Regions from separate parts of the Micromonospora sp. CA-111912 genome, predicted to be linked through region 2. Evidence: riboswitches for the same ligand, from Rfam matches in the RefSeq annotation. Region 2 holds a riboswitch; the other holds the start of a gene.
The links. Region 2 has a riboswitch for thiamine pyrophosphate ahead of ACQPZO_RS23760 (ECF transporter S component). Riboswitches for the same ligand answer to the same signal wherever they lie in the genome.
Positions count from the first base shown of each region.

Region 1 (7,098 bases), 680 kb from region 2:
CGTGCACGGTCATGTAGTCCACGCCCTGCTCGGCCTGCTCGACCACCGTCTCCCGGAAGACCTCCCAGCTCAGCTTGACCGGGTCCCCACCGACCTTCTCCAGGGCCTGGTAGATCGGCACCGTCCCGATCGGCACCGGCGAGTTGCGCACGATCGCCTCGCGGGTCTCGTGGATCCGGCTGCCGGTGGACAGGTCCATCACGGTGTCCGCGCCCCAGCGGGTGGCCCAGGTCAGCTTCTCCACCTCCTCGGCGACCGAGGAGGTCACCGCCGAGGTGCCGATGTTGGCGTTCACCTTCACCAGGAACGCCCTGCCGATGATCGTCGGCTCGCACTCCGGGTGGTTGACGTTGAGCGGCAGCACCGCCCGGCCGGCCGCGATCTCGTCCCGCACCAGTTCCGGGGCCACGTTCTCCCGGATCGCCACGAACTCCATCTCCGGGGTGACGAGGCCGGCCCGGGCGTACGCGAGCTGCGTCGGCCGCTTCCCGTCCGCGCCCGCCAGCGGGGTTCCGGCGCCCCGGACCGGCGCGACATCCCCCCGCTCGGCGATCCACGGCCCGCGCAGCGGAGGCAGCCCCACCTCCGGGTCCGAGCCGGGACCGGAGGTGTCGTAGAGCCGGACCGGCGGGTTGTCGCCGGTCAGCTCGACCTCGGCGAACGGCACCCGGATGTCCGGCCGGGCCCCCTCGACGTAGACCTTGCGTCGTGCCTGCATGACAGCCTCCCTGGTGGTCATCCGGACCAGCCGAAGTGGTCCAGCGGGCCGCGTCCCGCGCCCAGTTCCCAGTCCCGCGCGCCGGTCAGCGCGCGGGTGACGTACTTCTTGGCGGCCGCGACGGCCACCGGCACCGGATCGCCCAGCGCCAGCCGGACGGCGATCGCCGCCGAGAACGAGCAGCCGGTGCCGTGGCTGTGCCGGGTCGGCACCCGGGGCGCGCGCAGCAGGACGGTCGCCCCGCCCCCGTGCAGCACGTCGACCGCGTCGCCGCCGGCGTCCGCATCGCCCCCGGTGACCACCACGTACGCCGGGCCGCCGGCGACGAGCGCCCGGGCGGCGGCGACCATCTCCTCGACCGTGGTCACCGGGCGTCCGGTGAGGGCTGCGGCCTCCGCGCAGTTCGGCGTCGCCACCTCCGCGTACGGCAGCAGCCGCTCGACCGCCCCGACCACGCCGAGCCGGTGCCCGCTGGTGGCGACCAGCACCGGGTCGACGACGAGGTGCGGCAGCCGACCCGCCCGCGCCGCCCCGGCGACCGCGTCGGCGACGGCCTGGGTGCCGAGCATCCCGGTCTTCACCGCCCGGACGCGGAAGTCGCCGAGCACGCTGTCGAGCTGCTCGGTGACGGTGCGCGGCGGCAGCGGCAGGACGGCGTCCACGCCCCGGGTGTTCTGCGCGGTGACGGCGGTGAGCACGCTGGTGCCGTACGCGCCGAGGGCCGCGAAGACCTTGAGGTCGGCCTGGATGCCGGCACCCCCACCGGAGTCGGAGCCGGCGATGGTCAGCACGGTCGTCGGCGTCACGCCGGTCACCCGCGCCTTCCGGCGGTCGCCGCGTGGTCGTGCCGGGTTTGCGGCGTCTCGAAGGGAATGGCCAGCGCGGCGGCTGCCTCGCCGGGGTCGTCGGCCCGCATGATCGCGCCGAGGACCGCCACCCCGACGGCGCCCGCCTCGACGCAGGCGCGGACCTGGCCCGGGGTCTCGATGCCGCCGAGGGCGAGGACCGGCACGGGGCTGAGCCGGATCAGCCCGCCGAGCCGGGCGGGGCGCAGCGGTGGGCCGTACCCCGGCTTCGACCTGCTCGGATACACGGGCGAGACGGTGGCGTAGTCCTCGGTGGTCAGTCTCGCCAGCTCGGCCGCGTCGTGGCAGGAGCGGCCGACGAGGCCGAGGCGCGGCGGCGGGTACGGGCCGGCGGCCGGCAGGTGGGCGGCGTCCCCACCGAGGGGGTCGGGGCCGGCGACGACCAGGGTGCCGCCCGCACCGGCGAGGATCGGGCGCAGGTCGGCGGCGAGGGCGGCCCGCTCGGCGCGGGGCAGGTCCTTCTCCCGCAGCACCACCCACCGCACTCCCCCGGCCACGGCAGCGCCCACGACGTCGACCAGCCCCCGCCGCGCCTGCCACCGATCGGTGAGCACGACAACGCCCGCCGGGACCCGGGCGGTTCTGGTGGAAGGTGGACCCGCCGTTGGCCGCCTGCGACCAGGATCGGCGGTACCGGTGCGGGTCACAGGTCCGGCCTTCCCTCGTCGGGGGTGGAGGCCAGGGCGTGGAAGCGGCGGGGGATGCGGCCCGCACCGGCGGCGAGGCGGCCGGCGCGGACCGCGTACCGCATGGCGGTGGCCATCGCCACCGGGTCGGCGGCCCGGGTGACGGCGCTGGCCAGCAGCACCGCGTCGCAGCCCAACTCCATGGCCAGCGCCGCGTCGGAGGCGGTGCCGATCCCGGCGTCGAGGATCACCGGCACGTCGACGCCCTGCCGGATCAGCCGGATGTGGTGCGGGTTGTTGATGCCCAGGCCGGAGCCGATCGGTGCGCCGGCCGGCATCACCGCGGCGCAGCCGACGTCGGCCAGCCGCCGGGCCAGGATCGGGTCGTCCGACGTGTACGGCAGCACGGTGAACCCGTCGGACACCAACTCCTCGGCGGCGCGCAGCAGTTCCACCCCGTCGGGCAGCAGGGTGCGCTCGTCGCCGATCACCTCCAGCTTCACCCAGTCGGTGCCGAACGCCTCGCGGGCCAGGTGGGCGACCTTGACCGCCTCGCCGGCCGTGTGGCAGCCGGCCGTGTTCGGCAGCAGCTTCACCCCGCACCGCTCCAGCAGGTCGAGCAGCCCGCCGGCGGTGCCGGGGGCGGTGTCGACGCGGCGCAGGGCGAGGGTGACCAGCTCGGTGCCGGAGGCCCGGATCGCCTGCTCCAACGCGTGCAGGCTGGCTGCGCCGCCGGTGCCGAGGATCAGCCGCGACCCGAACGTCTCGCCGCCCAGGGCGAGGGGCGCCGGCTCGGGGGCGGCCCGGTCGGGGTACGCCGGTGCGACGGGCATCCCGCTCACCCGCCCTGGGCGGCGCTGAGCACCTCGACCCGGTCGCCGTCGCGCAGCGCGGTCGCCGGCCAGCCGGCGCGCGGCACCACCTCGCCGTTGACGGCGACGGCGAGGCCGCCGCGCTGCTCGGTGACCAGCCCGATCAGGTCCGCCACGGTCGCACCGGGGGGCAGCGTCCGCCCGGTGCCGTTCACCGTCAGTTCCATGTGCGTGCTCCTCCTCGAAGACCCGGCAGCGGATCGGTCGTGCCGGACGTGGTCAGTGGCGTCGGACGCGTCGGGACGCGGTTAGTCACGTCGGGACGTGATCGGTCGTGCCGGACGTGGTCAGTCGCGTCGGGACGTGGTCAGCCGTGCCGGCGGTGGCCGGCGAACCGCTCGGGGGTGAAGGGGGCGAGCAGCGGGTCCGCCTCCCCGGTGACGACCAGCTCGGCGACGAGGTCGGCGGTGACCGGGGTGAGCACGATGCCGTGCCGGTGGTGCCCGGTGGCGGCGAGCACCCCGGGCCGGTCGGGCAGCGGCCCGATGATCGGCGCGTTGTCCGGGGTGCCGGGGCGCAGCCCGGCGCACGCCTCCGCCAGGTCGTACTCGGCCAGTTCGGGAACCAGGTCGACGGCGGCGCGCAGCAGCCGCAGCGCCGCCCCGGCGGTGACCCGGGTGTCGGCGCGCTCCTCGACGGTCGCGCCGACCACCACCTCGCCGCCGTCCCGGGGCACCAGGTAGACGGACTCGCCGTCGGCGTACCCCCGGATCACGTGCCGGAAGCCCGGCGGGCCGCCGCCGGGCGCGCGGAGCCGCAGGATCTGCCCCTTCACCGGCCGGACCGGCAGCCCGGTGAGGGCGGCGGCGCCGCAGCCGGCGGCGACGACGGTCACCCGGGCGTCCAGCTCGGACAGCTCCCGCACCGGGCCGGCCACCAGGGTCGCGCCGGCCCGCTCGGCCGCGACCCGCAACGCGACGACCAGCCGCCGGGGGTCGACCTGGTGATCGCCGGGGGCGACCGCGCCGCCTCGCACCCGCGGGGCGAGCGCCGGCTCGCGGTCGCGCAGCTCCGAGGGCCGCAGTGGGGTGATCGGCAACCCCAGCCCCCGCTGGTACGACCACAACCGCCGCGCCTCGGCCAGGTCGTCGCTGGTCAACCCGACGACGAGGGTGCCCTCGGTGCGGTACCCGAACCCGGTCCCGGCGGCCTCGGCCAGCTCGGCGGCGAACCCGGGCCAGCGGGCGGCGGAGGCGGCGAGCAGCCCGGTCAGCTCGTGCTCGCCGAAGTACGCCTCGGCGACCGGCGACAGCATCCCGGCCGCGACGTACGACGCGCCCGACCCGGGGGCCGGGTCGTGCACCACGACCCGCAGCCCGCGCGCCGCGCACCGCCAGGCGACCGCCAGCCCGACCGGCCCGGCACCCACCACCGCCACGTCGACGGGCCCCTGCCTGGTGGCCGTCAGCACGTCAGCGCCCCGAGCAGCTCGGCGGTGGCCCGGCCCGGGTCGGCGGCGGCGGAGAGCGCCCCGACCACCGCCACCCCGTACGCCCCGGCGGCGCGCAACGCCGGGACCGTCGCGGCGGTCACCCCGCCGATGGCGATCACCGGCACGGCCACGGCGGCGGCGACCGCACGCACCCCGGCGGGGCCGATCGGGTCCGGCAGGCCGGTCTTGGTGTCGGTGGCGTGGCACGGGCCGACGCCCAGGTAGCTGGCCCCGGCGGCCACCGCGTCGGCGGCGGCGCCCGGGGACCGGGCGGTCGCGCCGAGCGTCGCGGCCGGGCCGAGGACCCGGCGGGCCGCCGCCACGGGCAGATCGTCCGCGCCGACGTGCCCACCGGCCGCGCCGACCGCGAGCGCCACGTGCAGCCGGTCGTTGACCAGGCACGTCGCCCCGTACGGCACGCACGCCGCGACCACCCGCCGGGCCAGGTCGTACGCCACGCGGTCGGTGGCGTCGTCGGTGACACGGACCTGGACGACCAGCTCGGCGCGGGCCACCGCGAGGGCGGCGTGCAGCACGGCGAGCGGGTCCCGGCCCGGCCGGGTGTCGGTGATCAGATGCAGTCGCCCGAGGGACGGCACGGCAATTCTCCTCCCTGCGCCGGCATTACCCGGATCAGGTTCGACGGTCGGGGGCTCTGAGCCCCCCTCTCAGCCCGGTACACCGGGCTCCCGTGGGTTATTGCGTGTCACCGTACGACGGATGGGCTGCTCCGCCAAGGGGGTGGGCCAGTGGGCTGGACCACGGCCGCCCGGCTCAGAGGATGGCGTCGAGCGCGTCGAGGTCTGCGTCGGTGGGCTGCCAGACGCCGGCCTCCGCGTTGGCCCGCACCTGCTCGGGCGTGGTGGCGCCGGCGATCACCGAGGTCACCGCCGGCCGGGCGGCCAGCCCGCCGATGGCCACCTGGAGCAGGGACAGCCCCCGCTCGGCGGCGTACGCCTCCAGCGCCTCGATGACGTCCCACCGCGCGCCGGCCAGGCGCTCGGCGTACCGGCCGCCCCCGGAGAGCCGGCTGCCGGCGGGTGCCGCCTCGCCGCGCTTGTACTTGCCGGTGAGCAGCCCGTTGGCCAGCGGGAAGAACGGCAGCATGCCCAGGCCGAACCGCTCGCAGGCTCCGATGACCTCAGCTTCGACGCCCCGCTCCAGCAGCGAGTAGTGGTTCTGCGCGCTGATGAACCGGGCCCGTCCGCTGGAGGAGGCGACCCAGTCGGCGTCGGCGATCTGCCAGCCGGCGAAGTTGGAGTTGCCGAGGTAGCGCACCTTGCCGGCTCGGACCAGGTCGTCCAGGGCGGCGAGGGTCTCGTCGATCGGGGTGCCCGGGTCCGGCTCGTGCATCTGGTACAGGTCGATATGGTCGGTGTCGAGCCGGCGCAGCGACGCCTCCACCGCCCGGGCGATGTACCGCCGGGCGCCCCGGGCGCCGTGGTCCGGGCCGTTGCGCCCCTGCATGTCCATGCCGAACTTGGTGGCCACCACCACGTCGTCCCGGCGGCCCTTGAGCACTTGGCCGAGCAGCTCCTCGGAGCCGCCCGGCTCATCGCCGTAGATGTCGGCGGTGTCGAAGAGGTTGATGCCGGCGTCGAGGGCGGCATCGACCACCGCCCGGGTGCCGTCGAGGTCGAGCTTACGGCCGAAGTTGTTGCAGCCGACGCCGACCACGGACACCACGAGCCCGGAGTCGCCCAGCCGTCGATAGGTCATCTCAGTCACGAGATCCACCCTATGCCTGCCCCGACGCGGTCACCGGACGGACGCCGGTCGACCAGCTCGTCGCCGATCACCCGACGTCCCAGACCGGCTCCGACGTCTGTACCACCTCGCCGTCGCTACGGAACAGCACGAACCTGTCGAAGGACCGGGTGAACCACCGGTCGTGGGTCACCGCGACCACCGTCCCGGCGAACGCGGTCAGGCCCGCCTCCAGCGCCTCCGCGCTGGCCAGGTCCAGGTTGTCGGTGGGCTCGTCGAGCAGCAGCAGCGTCGCCCCGGACAGTTCCAGCAGCAGCACCAGGAAGCGGGCCTGCTGGCCGCCGGAGAGGGTGCCGAACCGTTGGTCGCCCTGCCCGGCCAGCTCGTACCGGCTCAGCGCCGCCATCGCCGCGTGCCGGTCCATCCCGGCCCGGTGCTCGTCGCCGCGCCAGAGGATGTCGACGAGCGGGCGGTCCACCAGCTCGGGACGGTCGTGGGTCTGCGAGAAGTGGCCGGGGCGGACCCGGGCGCCGAGCCGGACCGTCCCGTCGTGCGCCACCGGGGCGAGCGCGGCGGCCCCGTCGACCGGCCCGTTGGCCGGCTCCGGGTCGGTGCCGCCCCGCGCCAGCAGCCGCAGGAAGTGCGACTTGCCGGTGCCGTTCGCGCCGAGGACCGCGACCCGGTCGCCGTACCAGATCTCCAGGTCGAAGGGGTAGGTCAGGCCGTCCAGCTCAAGCTGCTCGGCGACCACCGCGCGCTTGCCGGTCCGCCCGCCGGTCAGCTTCATCCGGATGTCCTGGTCCTTCGGGGGCACGGGCGGCGGCCCGGCCTCCTCGAACTTGCGCAGCCGGGTCTGCGCGGCCTGGTACCGCGAGGC
Region 1 is NZ_CP192007.1:6,389,844-6,396,941, forward strand. Features, by position in the region: gene thiC (phosphomethylpyrimidine synthase ThiC) at 1-718, opposite strand, end outside; gene thiD (bifunctional hydroxymethylpyrimidine kinase/phosphomethylpyrimidine kinase) at 736-1,524, opposite strand; gene ACQPZO_RS26925 (thiamine phosphate synthase) at 1,530-2,138, opposite strand; gene ACQPZO_RS26930 (thiazole synthase) at 2,228-3,043, opposite strand; gene thiS (sulfur carrier protein ThiS) at 3,049-3,249, opposite strand; gene thiO (glycine oxidase ThiO) at 3,390-4,493, opposite strand; gene ACQPZO_RS26945 (thiamine phosphate synthase) at 4,487-5,113, opposite strand; TPP riboswitch at 5,108-5,217, opposite strand; gene ACQPZO_RS26950 (aldo/keto reductase) at 5,289-6,251, opposite strand; gene ACQPZO_RS26955 (ABC-F family ATP-binding cassette domain-containing protein) at 6,310-7,098, opposite strand, start outside.
Region 1: linked by a shared signal. The riboswitch ahead of ACQPZO_RS26945 (thiamine phosphate synthase) and the one ahead of ACQPZO_RS23760 (ECF transporter S component) in region 2 are both predicted to bind thiamine pyrophosphate.

Region 2 (7,098 bases):
GTCCTGGAAGACCGACCCGATCCGGCCCGCCAGGGCGGGGGCCCGCCAGCGGTACGGGGGAGTCCGTGCGTCCCTGCCGGCCAGCTCCCCGGTCGCCGCCACCCGGCCGGTCCCCGGCCGGAGCAGGCCGCCCAGCAGCAGTGCCAGGGTGGACTTGCCGGCGCCGTTGGGGCCGAGGACGGCCAGCGCCTCGCCGGCGCGTACCGCGAGGTCGATCGGGGCGAGGCGGGGCGGCACGGCGACCCGGTCGGCGGTGATCAGCAGGTCACCCGGAGCCGCGGCGGCGCGCCGGGGCGGCACGGTCCGGCCGGGCACCCAGACCCCCTCGGCGGCGAGGGCGTCGCCGTGGGCGGCGAAGACCGCCTCCGGCGGCCCGTCGGCGCGTACCCCGCCGCCGGGTTCCAGCACCACCACCCGGTCGACCAGTGGCAACGCCTCGGCGACCCGGTGCTCGACCAGGATCAGCGTGGTGTCGCCGTCCATCGCGTCGGCCACCGCGCGGCGGACCAGCGCCGCCCCGGCCGGGTCGAGGTTCGCGGTCGGCTCGTCGAGCAGCAGCAGACCCGGCCGCAGGGCGAGCGTCCCGGCCAGGGCGAGCCGCTGCTGCTCCCCGCCGGAGAGGGCGGCGGTCGGCCGGTCCCGGTGGTACGGGAAGCCGACCCGGCGCAGCGCCTCGTCCACCCGGGGCCAGATCTCGTCGGCCGGTGCGCCCCGGTTCTCCAGCCCGAAGGCCACGTCGTCGCCGCAGCGGGCCATGACGAGCTGGGTCTCCGGGTCCTGGAAGACGATGCCGACCCGTTCCCGGTTCGCGCGCGGGTCGACCCCGTCGACCTCGACGGTGCCCTCCTGCTCGCCCGAGTCCTCGGGCAGGAGCCCGGCCAGCGCGGCCAGCAGCGTGCTCTTGCCCGCCCCCGACGGCCCGAGCAGCAGCACCCGCTCGCCACGCTCGACGTGCAGGTCCACCCCACGCACCGCCCAGGCCCGCCGCCCGGCGTGCCGCCACCCGAACCCCCGCACCCCGACCCCACCCACACCAACCCCCTCAACCCCCACCCGAACAGCCTGGTTGATCAAGAGGTTTGCGTCCGGGAAACGGGTTCGGCCGACGCAAACCTCTTGATCAACACGGTCAGACGGGGGCGCGGTAGTCGCGGGCGGCGGGGAAGCGGTCCAGGACGCCCGTGCCGGCCAGGGCGCGGGTGAGGGCCCAGCCGCCGGCGCCGGAGACGACCGTGGCGCTGACGATGGTGAGCAGGGCGTACGGGAATCGGTAGCTGGCCAGGTCGTACTCGGCGTTCCAGACGAGGAAGTCGAACAGGGCGGCGCTGAGGCCGGTGAGCGCCCCGGCGAGCAGCGCGGTCGGCAGCCGGAACGAGCGGTACCGGAACGCGGCGAAGGCCAGTTCGGCGCCGATGCCCTGGACCATGCCCTGCGGGATCACCGTGCCGGCCCACTGGCTGCCCAGCAGGGCGGACAGGACGGCGGCGACGGTCTCGCAGTACAGGGCCGCGCCCGGCTTGCGAATCACCAGGCCGCCGACCACGGCCGGCATCAGCCAGACCCCGTAGAGCAGGGTCTGCGCGGGCGGGAAGAACGCGAACGCCCCCTCGGTGGCGCTCCAGACCAGGCCCCAGGCCCAGAAGATGACGCCGAAGGCGACCGCGATCACCGAGGCGACCACGATGTCGATCGTGCGCCAGCGGTTGCTGTCGATGTGGCTCATGTGATGGCTCCCAGTTCTGAGTGAACCAGGAGAAGACGCACGCCGCGCCCGGGCTACCGGACGGCGGCGCGGCTGGAGGTCGACCGAACTCCCTGCGCTGGCATTACCCAGATCAGGTTCGAGGGTCTGCGGGCGGTGCCCGCACTCTCAGCGCTGTGCGCTCCCCTGTCGGATATGAAGTTGTCTCGCCGACGCTAACACCTCGGAAGATCGCCGGGCAATGTGATCCGAACGCAGCTCACCCCCGATCCCGTCCCGCGAAACCAGTACGAGTGAGGCCGGGCCCCGCTGGGTAGGCTGCCGATCATGCAGGTGGAGGCGCGGGGGCTGACGTTCGAGACCCGCACCGGTGGGCCGGCCGACGGCGATCCGGTGTTGCTGCTGCACGGCTTCCCGCAGCACGGCGGCGAGTGGGACGAGGTGACGCCGGCGCTGCACGCCGCCGGGCTGCGCACGTACGCGCCGGACCAGCGGGGCTACTCGCCGCTCGCCCGGCCCGGGGCGGTCGAGGCGTACCGGCTGCCCGAGCTGGTCGCCGACGCGGTGGCCCTGCTCGACGCGCTGGGCGTCGACGCGGCGCACGTGGTGGGGCACGACTGGGGCGCGATCGTGGCCTGGGGGCTGGCCGCGAGCCACCCCGACCGGGTACGCACCCTCACCGCCGTGTCCGTCCCGCACCCCGCCGCGATGGCGCACGCGCTGGCCACGGACACCGAGCAGAAGGCCCGCTCGTCGTACATCGCCCTGTTCCGCAAGCCGGGCAAGGCGGAGAAGGTGCTGCTGACGTTCCGGGCCGCCGCCCTGCGCAAGCTGCTCGGCGGGGTCGGCGACGCCGCCCGGGTGGCCCGGTACGCCGAGCCGATGCGCGAGCCGGGCGCGCTGACCGCCGCGTTGAACTGGTACCGGGCGATGTCGCGGGCCGACCTCGCGGCGGTCGGGCCGGTGCCGGTGCCGACCGCGTTCGTGTGGAGCAGCAGGGACATCGCGATCGGCCGCACCGCCGCCGAGGCGTGCGCCGCCCACGTCACCGGGGACTACCGCCTCGTCGAGCTGCCCGGCGTCTCGCACTGGATTCCCGACGAGGCGCCCGGTCCGCTCGCCGAGGCGATCCTGGCCCGCACGGGCGCCGCGCGGTGACCCCCGCCCCGGGTCCGTCGGGCGCGGCGGGCGGCGGCGTCGCGGCGGCCCGGCCGCACACCCGCGCGTCGCTCGCCGCGCAGCTCCACGACCTGGGGGTACGCCCCGGCGGCATCGTGCTCGTGCACGCCGGACTGCGGGCCCTCGGGTTCGTCTGCGGCGGCCCGCAGGCGGTGGCCCTCGCCCTGCTCGACGTGCTCGGCCCCGAGGGCACGCTGGTGGTGCCGACCCACACGCCGGAGAACAGCGACCCGGCCGGGTGGAGCAACCCGCCGGTGCCCGCGGACTGGTGGCCGGTGATCCGCGCGGAGACTCCCGGCTTCGACCCGGCGGTCACCCCGAGCCGGTTCATGGGGGCGCTGGCCGAGACCGTCCGGGGCTGGCCGAGGGCCCGGCGCAGCGACCACCCGCACGTCTCGTTCGCCGCGCTCGGGCCCGCCGCCGAGGAGATCGTGGCCGGGCATCCGCTGACCGACATGCTCGGCTCCGGTTCGCCGCTGGGCCGGCTGTACGACCTGGACGCCGACGTGCTGCTGCTCGGCGTCGACCACGGCTGCAACACGTCGCTGCACCTGGCGGAGTACCGGCAGGCCGCCCCGCCGAGGGAACGGGTGGGCGCGGCGGTGCGCACCCGTGACGGCGGCCAGCACTGGGCATGGTGGGAGGACGTGGCGGTCGACTCGGCCGACTTCCCCCGGCTCGGGGCGGACCTGGAGTCGACCGGCGCGGTCCGGATCGGCCCGGTCGGCGACGGGACGGGCAGGTCGATGCGCCAGCGGGCGGCGGTCGACTTCGCGGTGGACTGGCTGGCCCGCAACCGACGGACGGAGGAGAAAGCATGACGGTGAGCGCCGAGGACTACCTCGCGGTGGTGACGGAGACGATCGGCCGGGTGTCGGGCAGCCAACGGGAGGCGGTGGGCCGGGCGGCCGACCTGGTCGCCGACGCGCTGCGCGCCGACGGGGTGGTCCACGCGTTCGGCACCGGCCACTCCGAGGCCCTCGCCATGGAGATCGCCGGCCGGGCCGGCGGCCTGGTGCCGACCAACCGGATCGCGCTGCGCGATCTCGTACTGCACGGCGGGGCACCGGCCGACGTCCTGGGCCCGCTGCTGGAGCGCGACCCGGCGGTGGCCCACCGCCTCTACGAGCTGGCCCCGGTCCGCCCGTCGGACGTCTTCGTGGTCGCCTCCAACTCCGGCGTCAACGGGGCCATCGTGGAGTTCGCCGCTCTGGTGAAGGAGCGCGGCCACGGCCTCGTCGCGATCACCTCGGCGCAGCACTCGGCACGGATGACGTCCCGCCACCCGTCCGGCCGGAAGCTGGCCGAGTTCGCCGACGTGGTGCTGGACAACGGCGCCCCGTACGGCGACGCGACCCTGCCGCTGCCTGGCGGTGGCGCGGTCGGCGCGGTCTCCTCCATCACCGCCGCCCTGCTGGCGCAGCAGCTCACGGTCGAGGTGGTGTCCCGGCTGCTCGCGGCGGGGGAACGGCCCCCGGTCTACCTGTCGGCGAACATCGCCGGCGGCGACGAGCACAACAACGAGCTGGAGGCCCGGTACGCCGGCCGTATCCGCCGGGGGTCCTGACCGCGCCGGGCGGGGTGTGGTCGTGAGTCGGTTTCGCCATCCGCCCGACGGGGCAAAGCCGTTGCTGCCGGCGGGGTGGATCCCGCCGGCAGTACCGTCACCCCGGAGGTAGCGCGTGTCGAAGGAAACTGAGAAGCAGCGCTGGCAGCGCAACTTCGCCGACCTGCTCCAGGAGTTGCGGGTCGCCCAGACCGGCGTGCAGATCCTGTTCGCGTTCCTGCTGACCCTGCCGTTCAGCAACGGCTTCACGCACACCAGCGAGTTCCAGAGAGACGTCTACATCGTCGCGTTGCTGTCGGCGGCCGGTGCCACCGCCATGATCATCTCCCCGGTCGCCTTCCACCGGGCGCTGTTCCGGCAGGGGCGCAAGCCGGAGCTGGTCCGGTTCGCCCACCGGATGGCCAGCGGCGGGCTCGCCTTCATGCTCGTCGCGATGGTCAGCGCGGTCCTGCTGATCACCGACTTCGTGCTGGACCGGGGCATCGCCTTCGTGCTCACCGGGATCACGGCGGTCTGGTTCCTGGCCTTCTGGGTGGTCCTGCCGTTCGCCCGCCGCAACTGGGGCGACGACGACATCGACGACGACGATGACGATCCGCAGGTGCTGCCCGGCAGCTGATCCCGCCGACCAGCGCGGACGCTGGGGAAAATCCGAGGTGCACGCAACGCTACCCCTGGGTAACAGCCGGGGGTAGCGTTGCTTTGTCGAGCACGTTGACGCATCCGGACCGAGGTTCGAGGGGGCCGCCGTGACCACGACGCAGAACAGCCGACCCGCGCCCGACCCGGCGGGGGGAGCCCCGGCGGGCGGCCCCACCGGCCGGGTCGCGCCGATCGACGATCCGGCCCCGGCCGTCCCGGGCCCCGCCGCCGACGTCAGCGAGGCCACCACCGACGCCAACGCCAACGACGCCGCACCCACCGCCGAGGCCACCGCCGACGCCGACGCCAACGACGCCGCACCCACCGCCGAGGCCACCGCCGACGCTGTCGCCGTCGACGCCGCCGGAGGCGCGGGGGCGCTGCCGGCGGAGGCCGGTCAGGTGTCGGAGAAGGAGGCCCGGCAGGTCGCCGAGGCGGCCCGCGAGTCCGCGTGGGACCGGCCGAGCTTCGGCAAGGAGTTGTTCCTCGGCCGGCTCCGGATCGACCTGATCCACCCCTGGCCGCGTACCGACCCGGCCGAGGACGCCCGGGCCGGGGAGTTCCTCGGCAGGCTGCGGGCGTACCTGGAGTCCGAGGTGGACGGGGCGGCCATCGAGCGCGACGCCCGCATCCCCGACGAGGTGTTCCACGGGCTGGCCCGGCTCGGCGCGTTCGGCATGAAGATCGACCGGTCCCACGGCGGGCTCGGGCTGAGCAACCTGCACTACTGCCGGGCGTTGATGCTGGCGGGGTCGGTCAGCCCGGCGATCGGCGCGCTGCTGTCGGCCCACCAGTCGATCGGCGTCCCGCAGCCGCTGAAGATGTTCGGCACCGACGAGCAGAAGCAGCGCTTCCTGCCCCGGCTCGCCGCCGGCGAGGTGTCGGCGTTCCTGCTCACCGAGCCGGACGTCGGCTCCGACCCGGCACGGCTGGCCACCACGGCCGAGCCGACCGCCGACGGCGCCGGGTACCGGCTCAACGGGGTGAAGCTGTGGGCCACCAACGGCACCGTGGCCACCCTGCTGGTGGTGATGGCCCGGGTGCCGGCCGGCGAGGGGCGGCGCGGCGGGATCACCGCCTTCGTCGTCGACGGCGACGCCGAGGGCATCACGGTGGAGCGGCGCAACGAGTTCACCGGCCTGCGCGGCCTGGAGAACAGCCTCACCCGGTTCCACGACGTGTTCGTGCCGAACGAGAACGTCATCGGCGGCGAGGGCAAGGGGCTGAAGATCGCCCTGACCACGCTGAACACCGGGCGGCTGTCGCTGCCGGCGATGTGCGTCGGCGCGGGGAAGTGGTCGCTGAACGTGGCCCGGGACTGGGCCGCCGACCGGGTCCAGTGGGGCCGGCCGGTGGGCGCGCACGAGGCCGTCGCGCAGAAGCTCTCGTTCGTCGCCGCCACCACGTACGGCATGGAGACCATGCTGGACCTGTGCTGCCTGCTCGCCGACGACGACCGCAACGACATCCGGATCGAGGCGGCCCTGGTCAAGCTCTACGCCAGCGAGATGGCCTGGAAGATCGGCGACGAGCTGCTCCAGATCCGGGGCGGGCGCGGCTACGAGACGGCCGACTCCCTGGCCGCCCGGGGCGAGCGCCCGGCCGCGGTCGAGCAGATGCTGCGCGACCTGCGGATCAACCGGATCTTCGAGGGCTCCACCGAGATCATGCACCTGCTCATCGCCCGCGAGGCGGTCGACGCCCACCTCTCGGTCGCCGGGGACATCATCGACCCCGACGCCGGGCTCGGCCGCAAGGCGAAGGCCGGCGCGCGGGCCGGGGCCTTCTACGCGAAGTGGCTCCCCACCCTCGCCGTCGGCCGGGGCCAGGCACCGAGGGCGTACGCCGAGTTCGGCCCGCTCGCCGGCCACCTGCGCCAGGTCGAGCGGCACAGCCGCAAGCTGGCCCGGTCGACGTTCTACGCGATGTCCCGCTGGCAGGGCAAGATGGAGCGCAAGCAGGCGTTCCTCGGCCGGGTGGTGGACATCGGCGCGGAGCTGTTCGCGAT
Region 2 is NZ_CP192007.1:5,709,929-5,717,026, reverse strand. Features, by position in the region: gene ACQPZO_RS23765 (ABC transporter ATP-binding protein) at 1-1,032, opposite strand, end outside; gene ACQPZO_RS23760 (ECF transporter S component) at 1,130-1,723, opposite strand; TPP riboswitch at 1,795-1,900, opposite strand; gene ACQPZO_RS23755 (alpha/beta fold hydrolase) at 2,030-2,860, shown strand; gene ACQPZO_RS23750 (aminoglycoside N(3)-acetyltransferase) at 2,857-3,702, shown strand; gene ACQPZO_RS23745 (sugar isomerase domain-containing protein) at 3,699-4,448, shown strand; gene ACQPZO_RS23740 (DUF6328 family protein) at 4,564-5,067, shown strand; gene ACQPZO_RS23735 (acyl-CoA dehydrogenase family protein) at 5,198-7,098, shown strand, end outside.